Regions from separate parts of the Roseiflexus sp. RS-1 genome, predicted to be linked through region 2. Evidence: a T-box and tRNA genes for the amino acid it is inferred to sense, from the RefSeq annotation. Region 2 holds a T-box; the other holds one or more tRNA genes.
The links. The T-box of region 2 lies ahead of ileS (isoleucine--tRNA ligase). A T-box ahead of a tRNA ligase gene usually reads a tRNA of that ligase, here a tRNA-Ile.
Positions count from the first base shown of each region.

Region 1: it encodes a tRNA-Ile, which carries the amino acid that the T-box ahead of ileS (isoleucine--tRNA ligase) is inferred to sense. The anticodon was not compared.

Region 1 covers NC_009523.1:1,723,268-1,733,116, reverse strand. Annotated here, with positions in the region: gene ROSERS_RS07360 (PD40 domain-containing protein) at 1-722, shown strand, start outside; tRNA gene ROSERS_RS07355 (tRNA-Ile) at 979-1,055, shown strand; tRNA gene ROSERS_RS07350 (tRNA-Ala) at 1,100-1,175, shown strand; gene ROSERS_RS07345 (amino acid ABC transporter substrate-binding protein) at 1,880-3,127, opposite strand; gene ROSERS_RS07340 (dipeptidase) at 3,575-5,002, shown strand; gene ROSERS_RS07335 (collagenase) at 5,028-6,686, opposite strand; gene ROSERS_RS07330 (hypothetical protein) at 6,692-7,030, opposite strand; gene rfbD (dTDP-4-dehydrorhamnose reductase) at 7,331-8,176, shown strand; gene ROSERS_RS07320 (glycosyltransferase family 2 protein) at 8,601-9,539, shown strand; gene ROSERS_RS07315 (dolichyl-phosphate beta-glucosyltransferase) at 9,549-9,849, shown strand, end outside.
Region 2 covers NC_009523.1:887,074-896,922, forward strand. Annotated here, with positions in the region: gene ROSERS_RS03695 (non-heme iron oxygenase ferredoxin subunit) at 1-8, shown strand, start outside; gene ROSERS_RS03700 (sulfurtransferase) at 101-946, shown strand; gene ROSERS_RS03705 (SufE family protein) at 958-1,410, shown strand; gene ROSERS_RS03710 (iron-sulfur cluster assembly scaffold protein) at 1,410-1,799, shown strand; gene ROSERS_RS03715 (PLP-dependent cysteine synthase family protein) at 1,796-2,761, shown strand; gene ROSERS_RS03720 (M67 family metallopeptidase) at 2,944-3,417, shown strand; gene ROSERS_RS03725 (MoaD/ThiS family protein) at 3,686-3,964, shown strand; gene moeB (molybdopterin-synthase adenylyltransferase MoeB) at 4,077-5,228, shown strand; gene secG (preprotein translocase subunit SecG) at 5,300-5,509, shown strand; gene ROSERS_RS03740 (peptide ABC transporter substrate-binding protein) at 5,584-7,254, shown strand; gene ROSERS_RS03745 (sulfurtransferase) at 7,275-8,150, shown strand; T-box leader at 8,125-8,391, shown strand; gene ileS (isoleucine--tRNA ligase) at 8,428-9,849, shown strand, end outside.

The DNA.
Region 1 (9,849 bases), 840 kb from region 2:
GTCCATTCATTCCTGGTCCAGGGAATCCAACAGAGACCCCCTCGCTGATCTTAAGGATTTCCAGTGTCCAGTGGTTGCCTGACAACAATCGTATCGCCCTGACCCAGGTAGGGTTTGGCGCCTTTTGCGACGGGCGTCTTGCGCAGGGAGGAACGGCTGATATTTTGAGCTTGACCCCTCCTTCATTGGTTACATCGCCGCTGGCGCAACGTGCCACCGCACCGAGTATCAATCGAAACGGGAAAATGTTGTTCCATGGCTTTGATCTCTCACGACCGCGCAATCGCGCTGACGGGGTTTGGGAACTCGATCTGGGCGCTCAACCGCCCTCTGAGACCCACCTGATTGCCCATGGTGCGGATCAATCGCCTGCATGGGCACCTGATGGACGGCGCTTCGCCGTGGTGCGCCGGACGACCAGCCCTTCGGCGGATGTGAGTGAGAGCACGTATGCGATCATGCTCTATGATCGTCAAAATCTCAACAATCCGCGGATGCTGCTGTTCGCCGATCACGGACGCAGCGTCAGCAGTCTCAGCTGGTCGCCGGACGGCGCATACCTGGTGTATACGCTCTATCAGAGCGATGGCGGAGGCGATATCTGGTGGCTCGACGTCTCCAGTGGTGCGACGGGACCGATCACGAAGGATGGGCAGGCGCTTGAGGCGGCATGGCGCCCGGTGTCGGTGAGTCGTGTCTTCCTGCCGCTGGTTGTCCGTTGAACGGCGGGCGCGTTCAAGGGCGGCGTTGTTGCGCTACGAGGCATGTTCACGGAATCCTGACGCCTTTTCGTTGCCTGCCCCTCTCCGGTGATGCTGGAGAGGGGCAATGTTTCGGTTGAACCGAAACCGCAGTATGCAACAGGAAGCCCGTAGAGCCCCGTTTTTCTGCTTGACAGCAACGCAGCAGCGTGGTATCTTATCGTCTCGTGAGCGGGAGAGTAGCGTGTTTCGCACGGGTGTGGTACAATACAGACGAGGGCGTATAGCTCAGCAGGTTAGAGCGCGATCCTGATAAGATCGAGGTCGGTGGTTCGAGTCCACCTACGCCCACCATGGAGAGCAGAGAATTGAGCCTTTCTCAATTCTCGCTTTATTTCGGGGCGATAGCTCAGATGGGAGAGCGGCTGCTTTGCACGCAGCAGGTCCGGGGTTCGAATCCCCGTCGCTCCACCACACAAGAATGATCAGGGAAATAAATCGGAGCAACAATGCTCCGGTTTTTTTATGCGCTGCAGAGGCACGGCTTGTATAAGAGATTGTGAATGCACTCCAGCCGATAGCCGGTAGCCGATAGCCGATAGCCGATAGCCGATAGCCGATAGCCGATAGCCGATAGCCGATAGCCGATGGTCGAGAGGGTTACCGTTGGAGTTCGCGTTACGCGCAGGCGGGCTTCGCCTTGCCTGGCCGAGGGCTTATGGTCTTTGAATAAATAATCCGGTATAGCCCGCGCAGGCGGGCTTCGCCCTGGCTAGCCGAGGGCTTCAGCCCCACGGCTAGCGCGGTAGAGCGGAATAAATTCTCAATCTCCATGAGCCCGACGGCACGAGGCGAATACCGGATTTACAGCATTTCCCAAATGCATTGATCATTGTTCACGCCTACTGTATCGCACAACGCGCCCGACTCCGGCAGCGTGTTTCTATGAGAACTACGATATGCCGAAATACATTTCGGCGTACTTCTCTCGTAGACCGAAATTCATTTCGGTCGCCGCGTGGGGGCGCGATTCTGGGAGTGTTCAACCTCGTCCATTTGGTTCAACCTTTGTGAGAACTGCTATAAATGCTCAATCTTCATAATTTCGGTCAATTCTGTTCGGCGATCAGGACGTTGCGCTGAAAGGACGCAGCGGCGCTGCGCTCCGCCAGTTTGTGTCAGCGGAACGGCGGGGACGCCAGCACGCCGCCGGCGCCGAGATTCCAGACCTTGTTCGGTCCGCGGTCAAGGTTGATAACAGTGTTTGGTCCCAGGTTGCGGTTGTAAATATCGCCGTAGTTGCCGACCTGCTTGATGATCTGGTAGGCGAAGTCGTTCGGTAGCCCCAATCCCTCGCCAAAGTTTCCTTCCAACCCCAGCAACCGTTTGATGCGCGGATCGGTTGTGCTGGTGCGCAACCGATCAACGTTGCGCTGGTCGACACGCAACTCCTCTGCATAGATCGTCGCAAAGACCGTCCAGCTGATCACGTCGAGCCACTGGTTGTCGTCGCGGGCGATGACGGGACCGAGCGGCTCGCGCGAGATGCGGTCGCCGAGAATGATGTGGTCGGCAGGATTCTTGAGTTGCTGACGTTTGGCAGCCAGTTGGGAACTGTCGCTGGTCACCGCATCGCATTCGCCTTCGTCGTAGGCGGGGTAGAGTTCATCTTCGCCATCAAGCACGCGGGCAGTGAACCTGATGCCGCGCGCGGCGAAGTCGTCGTTCAGGTTCTGCTCGCTGGTGGTGCCTTTTGCAACACAGATCACCTTGCCTTCGAGATCTTCAAGTTTCGTGATCCGGTCTTTGGCGCGTACCATGAAGGTCTGACCGTCGTGAAAGGTCGTGGGACCAAACGCCAGACCGCTGATGTTCCGTCCCAATGTCCAGGTGGTATTGCGGAACAGGACGTCGACCCGTCCCTCGCGCACGGCATCGAACCGGTTGTTCGGTCCTGGTCCGGTGCCGAGGGCGACGAACTCTACTTTTGTGGCATCCCCGAAGATCGCGGCAGCGACAGCGCGGCAGAAATCGACATCGAAGCCGCTCCAGGTCTGGCGCACGCTATCGTAGAAGCCAAACCCAGGCAGGTCGGCGTTCGTTCCACAGATCAGGTAGCCGCGCTCCTTGACGCGCGCCAGGATCTTTTGCGGCGCCGGCGGGGGAGTGGGCGGTTCCGCAGTTGGCGGTGCAGGGGTGGCGGTAGCATCGTCGGAGGGCGCGCTGGTCGGCGATGGTGCAACGGTCAGCGTGGCGGTCGCCTGAGACACCGGTGCGGGAGTCGCCGTTGCGATCAGAATGATCGGTTCAGGGGTCGGTTGTCCGCCGAGCAGTCCGCCGAGGTTGCCACACCCGGCAAGGACGAACGCCAGCACTATCAGGGCTATCGGTGGAACTCGAGCAGCGGGCGAAAAGCGGGTGTGCATGAATAACGGCTCCTCCTGATGACATCTGGTTGTGTGCATGGTAGCATACCTGGCGTGGAACGTTGAAGGAAGGTTGGAACGTTGAACGTTGGAAGGTTGAAGGTTGCCTGTGCCGCTTCAATCAAATGGGTATGTGCGTTCGTTGGGGAGAGGGGCGACTATGTCTCTGCATCCTCTATTGCTAGCATGCTAGCATAATCAGGTGACAGGAGGACGCGGCAGATCACTATTGCTGGTATGCTAGCATAATCAGGTGACAGGAGGACACGGCAGATCACTCTCGGAAAGTTCTAGAGCGAAGTGCGTACAGAGAACCATTGGTATGGCTTGACATACCGCCGATCTGTGTCGATAATCCGACGTTACAGGTCGCGCAACTGCTCTCTTTCCGCCAGGCCAGGAGTTCGTTCTTTCTCGATCCCTTTGCAATTCGACAGGAGACGCCAGATGACATGGCAAACATATTTGAACGAACAGCAGGACCGTTTTCTTGCTGAGTTGCTCGATTTTCTGCACATTCCCAGTGTGTCGGCGCTGCCGGAGCACGCGGCTGATGTGCATCGCGCAGCGGAGTGGGTCGCAGAACGGATGCGCGCCGCAGGGATCGAGTCGGTGCAGATTCTGCCAACCGGCGGGCACCCGGTGGTGTACGGCGACTGGTTGCATGCCCCTGGGAAGCCAACGGTGTTGATCTATGGGCACTTCGACACGCAACCTGCCGATCCGCTCGAGTTGTGGGATCATCCGCCATTCGAGCCGGTGGTGCGTGATGGGCGGGTATATGCACGCGGCGCTTCGGACGATAAGGGAAACATGCTTCCGCCGATCCTGGCGGTCGAGGCACTGTTGCGCACAACCGGCGCGCTGCCGGTCAACGTCAAGTTTCTGTTTGAAGGACAGGAAGAAATCGGCAGTCCGCAGATTCCGGCGTTTGTAGCGGCGCACCGTGATATGCTGGCATGCGATCTGGTGATCAGCAGCGACGGCGGACAGTGGAGCGAGACCGAGCCGGCGATCCTCACCGGTTTACGGGGCGGCTGCGGCGTCCAGATCGATGTGCGTGGACCGAACCGGGATCTGCACTCCGGTCTCTACGGTGGTGCGGTGCAAAATCCGATCCACGCGCTCACGGCGATCCTGGCATCGATGCGCGGTGCAGATGGGCGCATTTTGATCGAAGGGTTCTACGATGCTGTGCAACCGCTGACCGACGACGAGCGGCGGCGGTTTGCCTCGCTCCCCTTCGACGAAGCCGCGTACATGGCGGACCTGGGGGTGACAGCATTGTGGGGCGAAGCAGGGTACACGACGTATGAGCGTACCTGGGCGCGCCCCACGCTGGAGATCAACGGGATATGGGGCGGCTTTCAAGGTGAAGGGGTGAAGACGGTGTTGCCATCTGAGGCGCACGCCAAGCTGACGTGCCGACTGGTCGCCAATCAGGACCCGGCGACGATTGTGGCATTGATCACGGCGCATGTGCAGAAGCATACGCCGCCGGGTGTCACGGCGACGGTAACGCCGCTGAAGTTTCTGGCGAAGCCGTACCTTATGCCGTTCGATCATCCGGGTAATCGCGCAGCGCGCGACATCCTGGTTTCCATGTATGGTCGTGAACCCTACGAGGTGCGCAGCGGCGGCAGCATTCCGATCTGCACCATTCTCCTGGACGAATTAGGGGTCTACACGGTCAACTTTGCATTTGCACTGGAGGACGAACGCCAGCATTCGCCGAACGAGTTCTTCCGCCTGAGCAGTTTTCGCCGGGGACAGGAGGGATATTGTATGCTGCTGGAGCGACTGGCGGATCTGGAGCCGAGGATCAAGAACCAGGAACCGAGAACCAGGAACCAGGAACCAGGAACTGAGAACTGAGAACTGAGATCCTGCGTTTCCACTGTCAACGGGCAACTCGCTGGCTGCACCAGCGCGCCAGGCTGGTATGCCATTCTTCCTGAAGCGCGGCGATCGATGGTACACCGATGATGGTTGCCAGATCGCTCTGGCGGTACGTATTGGCACGGAACGCAGCAGCAATTGCACGCAGATCGGAAGGACGTTCCTGTACCAGAAATGTGACAAATGCCCAGGCGTCATCGTAAGCAAAGACGCCATACTGATCATACCCCTCCCGCTGCGTCAGCAGGCGGTCCAGGTCAGGAGGAACCGGGCGGTTGCACAGGCGGTCGAGCGCGGCGCGCGATCCGGCGCTATCGAGACCGGCGAGATATTCTGCGATTCCTTCGTCGATCCACCCTTTCGGCTCAGCGTGATACCCAGGGTCATGCCACGCGCCGGGAAAGAGATAGCGTCCGGTGAGGTAGTGCCCGAACTCGTGCGCAATTGTTTCATCGGTGGTGTTGACACTTTCAGTAGCATCGCGGCGATAAGTGTAGAGCACACCATCATTCTCAACATACACCCCATCGACATCCGCGCCGAATCCGACGAATGCCAGCATGTACTCACGGAACACGCTGCGGTTGGCGAAGAGTTTGATCGTCAGCACTCCCGTCGGATCGTCGGGCACGGGATCGGTCACGCCGGTCAGTTCGAAGAATGCAGTGCGCAAATATTCCAGGCGTGCCGCAATAGCGTCCAGATCCGGCGCGGGTGAACCGGCACAGATTCGCAACAGGCGGCGTTCAAGACACACCGGGAGATGGGTCGACTCGAAACTGGCGCGCAGGACGGCGAAACGTTCGCCACCGAAGCGATCAAGGGCGCGGGCAAGCGCAGCGCGGGCAGCGAATGGTCCGGGGGATGTTTCAGGGACGCCGGAGATGAAACGTCCTGCGTGAATGGCGGGCGGCGCAGGCGCAATTGTTTCGACCGACGCCAGGCGCGTTGCCGCGTCCCACGCTTCCTCCAACGCCACTGTGATGCGCGCGCGCGCCGCAGCATCGATCTGATCGTCGCGCAGGCGCCAGATAGCATCAGCGGCGCGCGCGCGCACGCCCGCCTCGTCGGATCGCAACCCGGCAAGCAGAAACGCCAGATCATCGTCGGCAATCGGTCCGGCGCGGGTGGCAATCAGGCGCGCGACAGCATACGTCGCGCGGGTGCGCAGATTGGCGCCACTGCCAGGGGTCAGTGCGATGGCGACAAATGCTGATTGGGCATGGTATGCAGGAAAGAAGAACGTATCGAGAATCCAGATCGCATCGGCGCGCACATCATCGCTTGGGTCGTGCTGCACCAGAGTCAGCAGACGATGATGGATCGCAGGCGCGTTGCGCAGAACGACCGTGCGCGCCTGCGGATCTTCCGTCCAGCGCCCGATGACGCGCAGCGCATTACGGCGGGTCAGACTGTGAAACTCAGGTGCAGTCAGCCGGATCAGATGATCCAGTATGTCGGCATCGGCAACTGGCGTCAGCGCACGCGCAATCTCTTCGGTGCATTCGTACCCTGCCGCATACAGCATGGCGATCAGCGAGTACGGTCCCTGGTGATGAACGCGCGGGCAGGCAGGCGTTGGAGACAGGCGCGGCGGTTGCGGTGAGACAGTGGTGAGTGCGAAGACGAAAAGCAGAAGGATTGGCGTCGTGCGTACCATACGGATTATCTCATATCATCACGCAGCCGCACAAGCGCCAGTCGTTGCGCTTCCTCGAAGGTTACACTGCCGCGACGCGTTTGTTTCAGGAGCCAGACAACATAATACTCATCGGTTGAGTAGATCGAGTTGGTCGAGCAGAATGAGTTACCTGGCTGCGTGCTGGGAATGCGACAGTTCGGTGTGCGAGTGGCAAATGCGCGCAAGGTGAACGAACCCATCGTCAGGTTGATGTGCGGCGCGGTAATGACGCGACGTTGCATTGCGCCGACGCCAAGGACGCCCGCTATAAGCGCTGTTGCCAGGAGCGTGAGAAGAGCGACTGCTATCCACCGCAAGGGCATCGGAGACCTCATTATTGATACGATAGCGCCTTCCATCTTCAGTCCCTCTCGCCTCTCGCATCATCCCCTCGCGCCTCGCTCCTCACGCCGCTCGCCGCTCACTGCCACCCCGCCACTGCTCCCGCTGCCGGTACAGGGGCGCAGCACCGCTGCGCCCCTGCGTCGTCGCTCGTCTCACCCCTCACATCTGTATTGTACCTGAGAAACAGATTAAACAGAGCGGACTCATCCCCATCCTTGACGCTCACGCGCCAATCTTCTATGATACCATGACGTGGATGGATTCAACGAGGAGGCGGCATGCGCATTGCAGTAACCGGCGCCAGCGGACAACTCGGGAAAGCGTTGCAACGTGCATTGTGCGGCGTCCACGAGGTCGTACCGTTGAGTCATGCCGATCTGGACCTGGAACATCCCGACTGCGTGCAACGTCTTGTGGCAACCGATGCACAGTGTGTCATTCACCCCGCAGCGTACACCAATGTCGATGGGTGCGCCCACGACCCTGATCGCGCCTATCGCGTCAATGCTCTCGGAACGCGCTACGTTGCGCTGGCGTGTCAATTGCTCGATGCACCACTCGTATATATCAGCACCAACGAGGTCTTCAACGGCACAGCGACGGCGCCATATCTGGAGTATGATCGTCCCGCACCGATCAACCCGTATGGGTACTCGAAATGGGCTGGTGAGCAGGCGGTGCGTGAACTATTGCACCGTTTCTACATTGTGCGCGTTGCCTGGCTCTTCGGCGGCGAGCGCAACTTTGTCCGCACCGTCCTCCGTCTGGCACGTGAACGCAATCAGATTGCGATGGTTGCCGACGAGATCGGCAGCCCGACCTGTGCGCCGGATGCTGCCGAAGCGGTTGCACGACTGATCGAAACCTCCTGCTACGGAACGTACCATCTGGTGAACGAAGGATCCTGTTCGCGCTACGAGTTTGCAGCGGCGACGTTGCGGCTGGCGGGGCGCGACGATGTTGCGTTGCAACCGATTACACTGGCAGAATATCCGCGCGCCAGCAAAGTGCCGCCCTACACGCCGCTGCGCAATTTCGCCGCCGCCGATCTGGGCATCCGGTTGCGACCGTGGGAAGAGGCGCTGGCAGAGTATGTTGAGGGAGTGTTGAAGGTTGAAGGTTGAAGGTTGGAAGGTTGAAGGTTGAAGGTTGGAACGTTGAAGGTTGAAGGTTGGAACGTTGAAGGTTGAAGGTTGGAACGTTGAAGGTTGAAGGTTGGAACGTTGAAGGTTGAAGGTTGGAACGTTATAAGGTTGAAGGTTGGAACGTTGAACGTTGAAGGTTGGAACGTTGAAGGTTGAAGGTTGGAACGTTATAAGGTTGGAACGTTGAACGTTGAAGGTTGGAACGTTGAAGGTTGAAGGTTGGAACGTTATAAGGTTGAAGGCTGGAACGTTGAACGTTGAAGGCTGGAACGTTGAACGTTGAAGGTTGGAACGTTGAACGTTGAAGGTTGGAACGTTGAACGTTGAAGGTTGGAACGTTGAACCCGGTTCTCAGTTCTCAGTTCTTAGTTCTTAGTTCTCGGTTCTCGGTTCCTGGTTCTCCATGATTGATATCATCATTCCAAACTACAACGGCGCCGCGTTATTGCCGACATGTCTCGACTCGCTGCGGGCGCAGACGCGGCGCGATTTCTGCGTGGTTGTGGTTGACGATGGCAGCACGGACGACTCGGTGGCGCTGGTGCGGCGGCGTTACCCCGAAGTGCAGGTGATTGCCCTGCCGCGCAACCGTGGGCTGGCAGCAGCAGTCAATGCGGGGATCGAGGCGACCGGCGGCGAGTATGTGGTGCTGCTGAACAATGATACCGAAGCGCATCCGCGCTGGCTAGAACACCTGATTGGCGCACTGGACCGATATCCTGCATATGCGTTCGCTGCCAGTAAGTTGATGCTCTTCGACCGCCGTGATCATTTTCATTCGGCAGGCGATTACTATCGTCTGGACGGTGTTCCGGGGAGTCGCGGGGTCTGGCAGCGTGATATTGGTCAGTTCGATGTGATGGAAGAGGTATTCGGACCATGTGCGGGCGCTGCGGCATACCGCCGGGCAGCGCTGGAAGAACTGGCTGAGCAGGGTCGGGTGTTTGATGAAGACCTGGTCATGTACTGTGAAGATGTCGATCTGAATGTGCGCGCCAGATTGCGTGGCATGCGCACCGTCTATGTGCCACGTGCAGTGGTGTATCATCGATTGAGTGCAACGGGTGGCGGTGCGCTGGCAAGTTACTACTGCGGGCGCAATTTTATGCTTGTATGGGCAAAGAACATGCCAACGACGCAAGCGCGGCGCTACTGGCCCCTTCTGCTCTGGTCACAGATCGGTTTTGCGTTTCATTCGATCTGGCATATTCGCGAACCCGCAGCGCGCGCCCGTTTGCGTGGTCAGATAGACGGATTACGGGCATTGCCGCAGTTTTTGCGCAAACGGCGTCGCAGCCGGGAAAGGTATGCCGATCGCCTTGTCGTCGAAACACGTTATTAAGGAGTGACGGTGACCAATCTCGATCCTTCTCCCTACCTTTCGGTCGTCATACCGGCGTACAACGAAGAGCGCCGATTACCGACGACGTTGAGGCGCATCCTCGATTATCTGTCGCAGCAACCCTATACGTCTGAAGTGATCGTTGCGGATGATGGCAGTTCCGATGGAACCGCCGCGTATGTTGATCGTCTGCTCGACGCCCATCGTAACCTCTTCCTGTTGAGACTGGATCACAGGGGCAAGGGGTATGCGGTGCGCGCTGGCACGCTGATGGCACGCGGCGAGTACATCCTGCTCTGCGATGCCGACC
Region 2 (9,849 bases):
TTGCCTGATGCAGGCATTGCTTGACTCTTGCTTCCCCCGGCAGTACAATATAGTTGATTAAATTAAGCGGTCTACTTCAGAATTATCGGGGGAGGTTGTGATGAATGGTTATGCTCACCCTGAGGCGCTGGTTGACACCGCATGGGTTGCCGATCATTTGAACGATCCGAAGGTGCGGATCGTGGAGTGCGATGAGGACATTCTGCTCTATGATCAGGGGCATATCCCCGGTGCGGTGAAGATCGACTGGGTCGGTGAACTCAACGACCCGATCATCCGCGACTATCTGGATCGCGAACGGTTCGAGCAGTTGATGGTCTCGAAGGGGATCAGCAACGATACGACGGTGGTTTTCTACGGCGATAAGCACAACTGGTGGGCAACCTACGCACTGTGGGTCTTCAAACTCTTTGGACATGCCGACGCACGGATTATGAATGGCGGGCGCGCCAAATGGATTGCCGAAGGGCGCCCGTTGACGCGCGAGGTTCCTTCCTACCCGCCGGGCGAGTACCATGCGCCGGAGCGCAATGATGCCGCCATTCGCGCATTCCGCGATCAGGTGCTGGCGCATATCCGGCAGAGCGGCACGGCGCTGGTCGATGTACGCAGCCCGCAGGAGTACACCGGCGAGCGTCTGCACATGCCGGAGTATCCGCAGGAAGGCGCACTGCGCGGCGGTCACATTCCCACAGCGGTGAACATCCCATGGGCGAGCGCCGTGCGCGAGGATAGTACCTTCAAGAGCGCCGACGAACTGCGTGAACTGTACGCCAGCAAAGGCATCACGCCAGACAAGGATGTGATTGCCTACTGCCGCATCGGTGAGCGATCCAGCCATACCTGGTTCGTGCTGAAGTACCTGCTTGGCTATCCGAAAGTCCGCAATTATGACGGCAGCTGGACCGAGTGGGGCAACGCGGTTGGTCTGCCGATTGAGAAGTAACCAGCACGACTATGTCTGACATCCCTGCCGGTCTGCCGCCGCGCCTGCGTGCTATCGTCGAGGAGTTTCAGGCGGCGGACCGGGCGGAAAAACTGGAACTGCTGCTCGAATATTCAGACCGACTGCCGCCGCTGCCGGATCATCTGCGCAACAATCGTGCTGCAATGGAGCAGGTACACGAATGCGCCACTCCGGTGTATGCGGCGGTAGAGTCACACGACGAGCGGTTGACGTTTCACATCGATGTTCCCGAAGAGTCGCCGACGGTGCGCGGCTATGCGGCGCTGCTGCGCGACGGTCTTGAAGGTGCGACGCCGGAAGAGGTGCTCGCCATTCCAGGCGATTTCTTCTACGCAATGGGGTTGCACCAGGTGCTTTCGCCACAGCGACTGAACGGTATCAGTTATCTGCTGGCGTATCTGAAGCGGCTCGCCACACGGGAACTGGCGAAACGGAACGGGTGATGGATCGCGCGGCGCTCATTGCGCGTCTGCTGAACCATTATGAACATCCACGCCATCGCGGTCCCCTTGTCGATGCGGATGTGACACTGACCGGCGGTCATCCTGAATGCGGCGACGTCATCACCATCTATCTGAAGGTTGAACCGCCGGATCGCATCACAGCAGTCTCCTTTGAGGGGCGCGGGTGCACAATTTCGCAGGCGGCGGCTTCGATACTGACCGAACTCGCTGCCGGTGCGACATTTGCAGCAGTTGAGACGATGACGCCGGACGAGATGATCGATCTCCTGGAACGTGAAGTGGTCGGAACGCGACCGCGTTGTGCAACGCTGGCACTGCGGATATTGAAGGCAGCGATCTCAACCTGCCGGATGGGAAAGATGTCGTGAGTCTGCGCGTATTTGAGGAACGGATAGACCGCCGCAGCACGCTGATCGATCTGGTCGGCAACACGCCGCTGCTGCGCCTGGCGCGGATCGATCCCGATCTGCCGCCTGGCGTTGCTGTCTATGCCAAGGCGGAGTGGTACAACCCCGGCGGTTCGGTCAAGGATCGTCCGGCATTGTGGATGATCCGCGATGGCGAACGACGCGGTTTGTTGCGTCCCGGCATGCGGATCGCCGATGCAACCAGCGGCAACACCGGCATCGCCTATGCGACGCTTGGTGCGGCGCTCGGCTATCAGGTGACGCTGGCGCTGCCCGCCAATGCCAGTCCTGAACGGCGGCGGATTCTCCGTTCTCTCGGCGCAGAACTGGTGCTCACCGATCCATTGGAGGGCATGGATGCAGCGATACGTAAGATCCGTGCGCTGGTGCAGGAACACCCGGAACGCTACTTCTACCCGGATCAGTACAACAACCCTGCCAACCCGCGCGCCCACGAGGAGAGCACCGGCCCCGAAATCTGGGCGCAAACCGGCGGTCGCGTGACGCACTTCGTGGCAGCGTTGGGCACCAGCGGCACGTTCATGGGCATCGGGCGCTTTCTGCGTACACGCAATCCTGCCGTGCGCCTGATCGCCGTCCAACCCGACGGACCCTACCACGCGCTGGAGGGCGTCAAGCATATGGCATCGACGACGCTGGTTCCCGGTATTTATGATCCGACGCTTGCGGATGCCACCATCGAGATTCGGAGTGAAGAAGCCTTCGCAATGGCGCGTCGTCTGGCGCGTACCGAAGGATTGATGGTCGGCGTCTCAGCCGCAGCCAACGTCGCTGCTGCACTGCGGGTCGCTCGTGACCTGCGCGAGGGGGTGGTGGTGACGATCCTGTGCGACGGCGCTGCCAAGTATCTCAGTGATCGCTTCTGGGAAGATGGCGATGGACGTGATGGCGAAGGGATCTGAGGGTTGAAGGTTGAAGGTTGAGGGTTGAACGTTGGGGGTTGAACGTTGAGCGTTGGACGTTGAGCGTTGGACGTTGCAGGTTCCAGGTTGAACATTGAACGTTGAACGTTGAACGTTGCAGACGCCGGGGAACGGAGGAACGTTTCTGACCCTTGAGATCTTTCTGACAGGAACATGCCTGAATGATGATCATTCTTTCCGACCACGTTCGTTATGCTATCGTGCAGCACGCTGAAGCGACCTATCCCAATGAGTGCGTCGGGTTGCTGATCGGGCGGATCGATGAGTCGCGCATTGCAGTGGAAGATATTTTTCCGACGCCAAACCGCTGGACGGTCGAAACCGGATTGACGCCGACCGATGCGGAACACTCGCAGCGCGACCGGTTCTATCTCGATCCGCGCGACTATCTGCGCGCCGATCGCGCCGCACGCGCCCGCCATCTCGATGTCGTCGGGTGTTACCATTCGCATCCCGACCATCCGGCGACGCCGTCGCCGCGTGATCTGACCGGTGCTCAGGGGGTTGGCGGCGGTTCGCAGTTCGTGTTTCTCATTCAGAGTGTGATCGACGGTCGCGCCGCCGAACTGACCGCCTGGACGCTGGATGAATCTGCTGCGCGTTTCGTGGCGGAGGAGATAGTTGTTGTGTGCTGAGTCGAGGCGAGAGGCGAGAGGCGAGGAGGAGGCAGGGCGGCGGGGCGACGTAGGGGCGCAGCGGCGGGGCGACGTAGGGGCGCAGCGGCGCCGCGCCCGTACTGGCAGCGGGGGGGTCATGGAGAGAGGGGATGGGGTAAGAGGGGATGAGGTGAGCGGGTTGAAGGTTGCACGTTGTTCTCGGTTCCTGGTTCTTGGTTCTTGGTTCTCAGTTCCTGGTTCCTGGTTCCTGGTTCCTGGTTCTTGGTTCTCAAAAGAGGTCACACCTATGGCAGTCACCGTTACCATTCCAACCGCACTCCGCCAGTACGTCGGCGGCAATGCCAGCGTCTCGCTTGCAGCCGGTTCTGTGGGTCAAATACTGGCAGCATTGAGCGAGCAGTACCCGCAACTGGGCAGGCATCTCTACAACGAACAGGGCGCTCTACGCAGTTTCGTCAATATCTATGTCGGCGATGAAGATATCCGTCACCTGCAGGGGATCGAGACGCCAGTTCCCGACGGCGAGACCGTGAGCATCATTCCGGCGATTGCAGGCGGCGTCTGACCCACCGAAGTTTGTCGCCTGCGCAATGGCGCGCGGCACAAATGTCGGGGCGCGCATCAGCAGGTGAGGTGTGCCTGGTCTCTTCCGTAGTGCAGAAGTTGTGGGGTATCATATGGTTCTACCTTCTCTGTCAAATGAAGAAATCCGCCGCTACTCACGGCATCTGATCCTGCCCGAGTTCGGTATGGAGGGGCAGCGTAAACTCAAGCAGGGCAGCGTGTTGCTGATCGGAACCGGCGGGCTTGGATCGCCGCTGGCGCTGTATCTCGCCGCTGCGGGCGTGGGGCACATCGGACTGGTTGATTTCGACATCGTTGACGAAAGCAACCTGCAGCGCCAGATTATTCACGGCACATCCACGCTGGGCATTCGCAAAACCGAATCGGCAAAAATGCGCCTGCGCGATCTCAATCCGCATATCGACATCGCTACCTATGACGTTCAGATCACGTCGGACAACGCATTCGACCTGATCCGACCATACGATGTGATCGTCGATGGCACCGATAATTTTCCCACCCGCTATCTGACGAACGACGCCTGTGTGATGCTGGGCAAACCTAACGTGTACGGCTCGATCTTCCGCTTCGAGGGGCAGGCGACGGTTTTTTCGCCGAAACATGGCGGACCGTGCTACCGTTGTCTGTACCCGGAGCCGCCGCCGCCCGGTCTGGTGCCGAGTTGCGCCGAGGGTGGCGTGCTCGGCGTGCTCCCCGGCGTGATCGGGACGATCCAGGCAACCGAGGCGATCAAACTGCTCACCGGCATCGGCGAGCCGCTGATTGGTCGTCTGCTGCTCTACGATGCGCTGGCGATGCGCTTCCGCGAACTGAAACTGCGGCGCAACCCCGATTGTCCAGTGTGCGGCGATCATCCGACAGTCACCGAACTGATCGATTATCAGCAGTTCTGCGGTATTTCGCCCGAAGAGGCGCACCGTGACGCGACCATCGAGATAACTCCCGCCGAAGTCGCCGACTGGCTGCACAGCGACAACCCGCCCTTCCTGCTCGATGTGCGCGAACCAAACGAGTGGGAAATCTGCCATATCCCCGGCGCCGTGCGGATCTCGGTCAACGAACTGGCAGAGCGCATGAACGAACTCGATAGTGCGGTCGAAATGGTCGTCTACTGTCGCAGCGGTGTTCGCAGCGCCCGCGCCGTCGAATTGCTGCGCCAGGCAGGGTTCCGCAAAGTAAAGAACATGGCAGGCGGGATCTTGCGCTGGTCCGATGAGGTCGATCCGAGCGTGCCAAAATATTGAGGTTGGCATTCAGCCGCGCTGATGCTATAATACCGCTCCGTGATTCAGGTTCGTACAGACAGGATCGACGGGTGAAAATCGCACTTTACAGCGCACTTATCATTGTCAGCGTAGCGCTGACCTTTCTGGTCGTCGTGCAGGGGCGCACTGCCGGTCTGCAACAGCGCGACACCATCTACCGCACGAAGCGTGGCATCGAGAAGACGATGCACCAGGCAACAATCGTGCTGGCGGTTGTATTCCTCCTGCTGGCGCTGATCGCCAGCCTGCCAATCTGGTAAACGGCGTATTGAATGCAGCAGGCGCCGCTTCACAGGAGTAAAGCGACGTTTGCGCATTCCACGCTGATACATCTATGGCACGTCGCATCCGCTGGCAAATCCTGATTGCGTCGATCAGTGCTCTGACGGTGCTGCTCCTGATGAGTTACCTGGCGCTCACACGCGCATCGGTGGCGCGCCCGCTGGCAGGAGGCGATTATATCGAAGGGGTTGTCGGCGCGCCGGTGCATCTCAATCCCCTGGTCGCTGATCCAGCCTCCGATCCGGTCGCCGCCGACATCCAGCGCCTGGTCTTCGAAGGGTTGACCCGCCCCGGTCCCGACGGTCTACCCATGCCGGCACTCGCCGAGTCGTGGGCGGTTGATGAGAGCGGGACAGTCTACACCTTTACACTGCGAAGCGGCGCGTCGTGGCACGATGGTGCGCCGGTGACGGTCGATGACGTGCTGTTCACGCTGCGCGCTGTGCAGGGTCCGGCGTTCGCCGGTGATCAGAACGTTGCCGCTTTCTGGCGTACTGTCCTGGTTGATCGCGTCGGAGAACGCAGCGTCAGTTTCCGCTTGGAAGCGCCATTTGCGCCATTTCTGCGGTTGACCGGTTTCCCGATCCTCCCCGCGCACCTGCTGCGTAACGTTCCGCCGGAACAGTGGGAGGCGCATCCATTCAACCGCTTGCCGGTCGGCGCCGGTCCGTACCGCCTGGTGGAACTCGATGAACAGCGTGCGCTGCTACGCGCCAACCCGCGTTATTTCGGCGCAACCCCGTTCATCGAAACGATTGAACTGCGCTTTTTTCGCACTGAACAGGAAGCATTCGCTGCGCTGACCCGCAGCGAGATTCAGGGTCTGGCATTCACCGGCGCCAGCGCCCTGGCGGATGTCAACCTGCCACGCGGCATTGTGCGACGTCAGGCGCTGCTGGATGGATACACGGCGCTCTCCTTCAACCTGCGCGACGGTCTGCTCACCGATCTCGGCGTGCGACGCGCACTGGCGACTGCACTCGACAAGGATGCCCTGATCGCCAGTGCGCTTGCGGGGAAGGTGATGCGGCTCGATACGCCGATTCTGCATGGATGGTGGGCGGAAACGTCCGATGTGTCGTGGTATGAGCCAGACGTTGCCCGCGCAATGGCGCAACTTGACACGCTGGGGTACGTCCCGGGCGCCGATGGCGTCCGTGTTCGGGACGGTCAACCACTCGTCTTTTCGCTGCTGACCGATAACTCTCCAACGCGGCGTGCGGTTGCAGAAGAGATTGCCCGTCAGTGGAGCGCCATCGGGGTGCAGATCGTTATCGAACCGGTCGAACCGACCGAAATGCAACGCCGGCTGGAAACGCATGAATTCACCATCGCACTGCACGGATGGCAGCGGCTCGGTTCCGATCCCGATGTCTTCGAACTCTGGCATTCGAGTCAGGCGGAGCGCGGACGCAATTACGCAGGTCTCGCAGATGCCACTATCGACGAGATTCTCTCCAGCGCGCGCAAAATCTACGACATCACGGATCGTGCCGAACTCTACCGTGAATTTCAGGAACGCTGGGTCGAACTGGCGCCGGGGATCATTCTCTATCAACCGATCCTGTTCCACGCCACAGTTGCCGACCTCGGCGACACGATTGCCGTCCCGCCGGATGCCGCCGCTTCGCCCCATCTGCTGATCGGGCGCGAGGGGCGTTTTGTGAATGTCAACCGCTGGTATCTGCGTAGCGCTCGCGAGATCCGCGGTGATTTGCGATAAGCAGAAGAAAGTACACCGGTATGACCATCGACCATCTCGTAGATCCTGCATGGCTCCTGGAGCACCTGAACGATCCAGACATCCGCATCGCCGATCTGCGCTGGTATCTCCTCGAACCCGGTCGGGGACGCATTGAGTATCTGGAAGCGCACATCCCCGGCACCGTATATCTCGACATCGACACTGACCTGGCGGCGCCGCCGTTTCAGGGACCGGGTCGCCATCCCATTCCGTCACCCGAAGCATTCGCAGCAACCGCCTCACGCGCGGGGATTGCGCCCACAACCCACGTTATCGCCTACGACAGCGTTGGCGGCGCCTATGCTGCGCGTCTCTGGTGGCTGTTGCGCTATTTCGGGCACGAACGGGTCTCACTGCTCGACGGGGGATGGCCTGCATGGACGGCTGCCGGTTTCCCGGTCGAAACAGGTGATGTGGCGCCACAACCGACAGTATTCGTCCCACGCCCCAACCGCTTGATGGTTGTCGATGCAGATGCTGTGGAGACACTGCGCCACAATCCACGCGCACTGATCATCGATGTGCGTGCGCCAGAGCGCTACCAGGGGATTGCCGAACCCCTCGATCCGCGCGCCGGACATATTCCAGGCGCAGTTTCCGCACCTTACGCCGATGCCATCGATACCAATGGACGGTTATTGCCGGCAGACGCGCTGCGGGCGCGTTATGCCGCGCTTGGCGCCGACCGCGCCGAAACCATTGTGTGTTACTGCGGTTCTGGCGTTACGGCTGCACATACCATCCTGGCGCTCGAACGCGCTGGCTGGAAGAACGTCCTGCTCTACGAAGGCTCCTGGAGCGACTGGTCGCGTGATCCTGCACGCCCCGCAGCATGTGATATAATACCCTGCAAAGGCTGTGACGGAGACGAGTAGGCGGCAGTGAACCGGTCAGCGAGCGCGCGGGTGGTGAGAGGCGCGCCAGAGTTCGGTCGCCGAATATCACTCCTGAGCCGGGAGGTGAACGCGCCAGGCGGACAATCAGCGCGTCAGTAGCCTGCCCCGGTTGCGCCGACCGTTATCCCGGCGGAGGTGTGCTGGCGCCTCGATGAGTGCAGCCGACGGTGTATCGGCTGAATCAGGGTGGTACCGCGGGGTTTTCTACCTCGTCCCTGTTGGGGGCGGGGATTTTTTGTTGGTAAGGAGGTTGCGCATGGCGTTTCAGCCCGTCGATACCAGGGTCAACTTTCCACGACTCGAAGAGCAGGTGCTCGACCTGTGGCAAACCAGGCGGATCGTCGAGCGAAGCCTGGAGTCTGGCGATAAACCGTTTGTCTTTTACGAGGGTCCGCCGACGGCGAATGGTCGTCCCGGCATCCACCACGCAATCTCGCGCATTTTCAAGGATGTCATCTGTCGCTACCGGGCAATGCAGGGCTACCGGATCATCGGACGACGCGAAGGATGGGATACCCACGGTCTGCCGGTGGAGATCGAGGTTGAAAAGAAACTCGGTTTCAGCGGCAAGCCCGATATCGAGAAGTACGGCGTGGCGGAGTTCAACGCACAGTGCCGCAAGAGCGTCTGGGAGTATATTCAGGACTGGCGGCAGTTCACCCGCCGCATTGCGTACTGGGTCAGTGACGATGCCTATATCACATATGAGAATGACTATATCGAGTCGCTCTGGTGGATCTTCCGTCAGTTATGGGATCGTGGATTACTCTTCCGCGACTACAAGGTATCGATGCACTGCCCGCGCTGTGGAACATCTCTCTCGGATCACGAGGTATCGCTCGGTTTCAGGGACGACGTTGATGATCCGAGTGTGTGGGTAAAGTTCCGTGTGCGCGAGACGAACCAGGAGGCGCTGCGCGGCGCGGCATTCCTGGCGTGGACGACGACGCCCTGGACGTTGCCAGCGAACGTGGCGCTGGCGGTCAAGCCTGATGCAACCTATGTGCTCGCCTCGTTCGACGGCGAGCGTCTGGTGCTGGCGGAGGCGCTGGTCCACACGGTGCTGGGCGATGGCGTGACGATTGAGCAGACATTCCGTGGCGCCGATCTGGTGGGAACACGCTACGAAAACCTGTTTGATGGCGTACCCGCTCCCGGCGACACGGTCGACTGGTCGCGCGCCTATACCGTTGTCGCCGATGATTTTGTGTCGCTGGAGGATGGCACCGGCATTGTGCACATCGCACCTGCCTATGGCGACCTTGAGATCGGCAGGAAGTACGGCTTGCCGACCCTCTTCTCGGTTGACCTGTCAGGCAATGTGCTGCCAGAGTTTGCATCGCTCGGCTTTGCTGGCAAGTTCTTCAAACAGGCAGACCCGGATATCACGCGCAACCTGAGGACGCGTGGTTTGTTGCTGAAGAGCGGGCGCGTCAAGCACTCGTACCCCTTCTGCTGGCGTTGCGACACGCCGCTCCTCTACTACGCCAAACGCTCGTGGTACATCCGCACCACCGCAATGAAGGATCGTCTGGTGGCGAACAACCGGTTGATCAACTGGGTGCCGGAGCACATTCGCGAAGGACGGTTCGGTAACTGGCTGGAAAACAACATCGACTGGGCGGTGAGTCGTGAGCGCTACTGGGGGACGCCGATCCCAATCTGGGTAGCGGAAGAC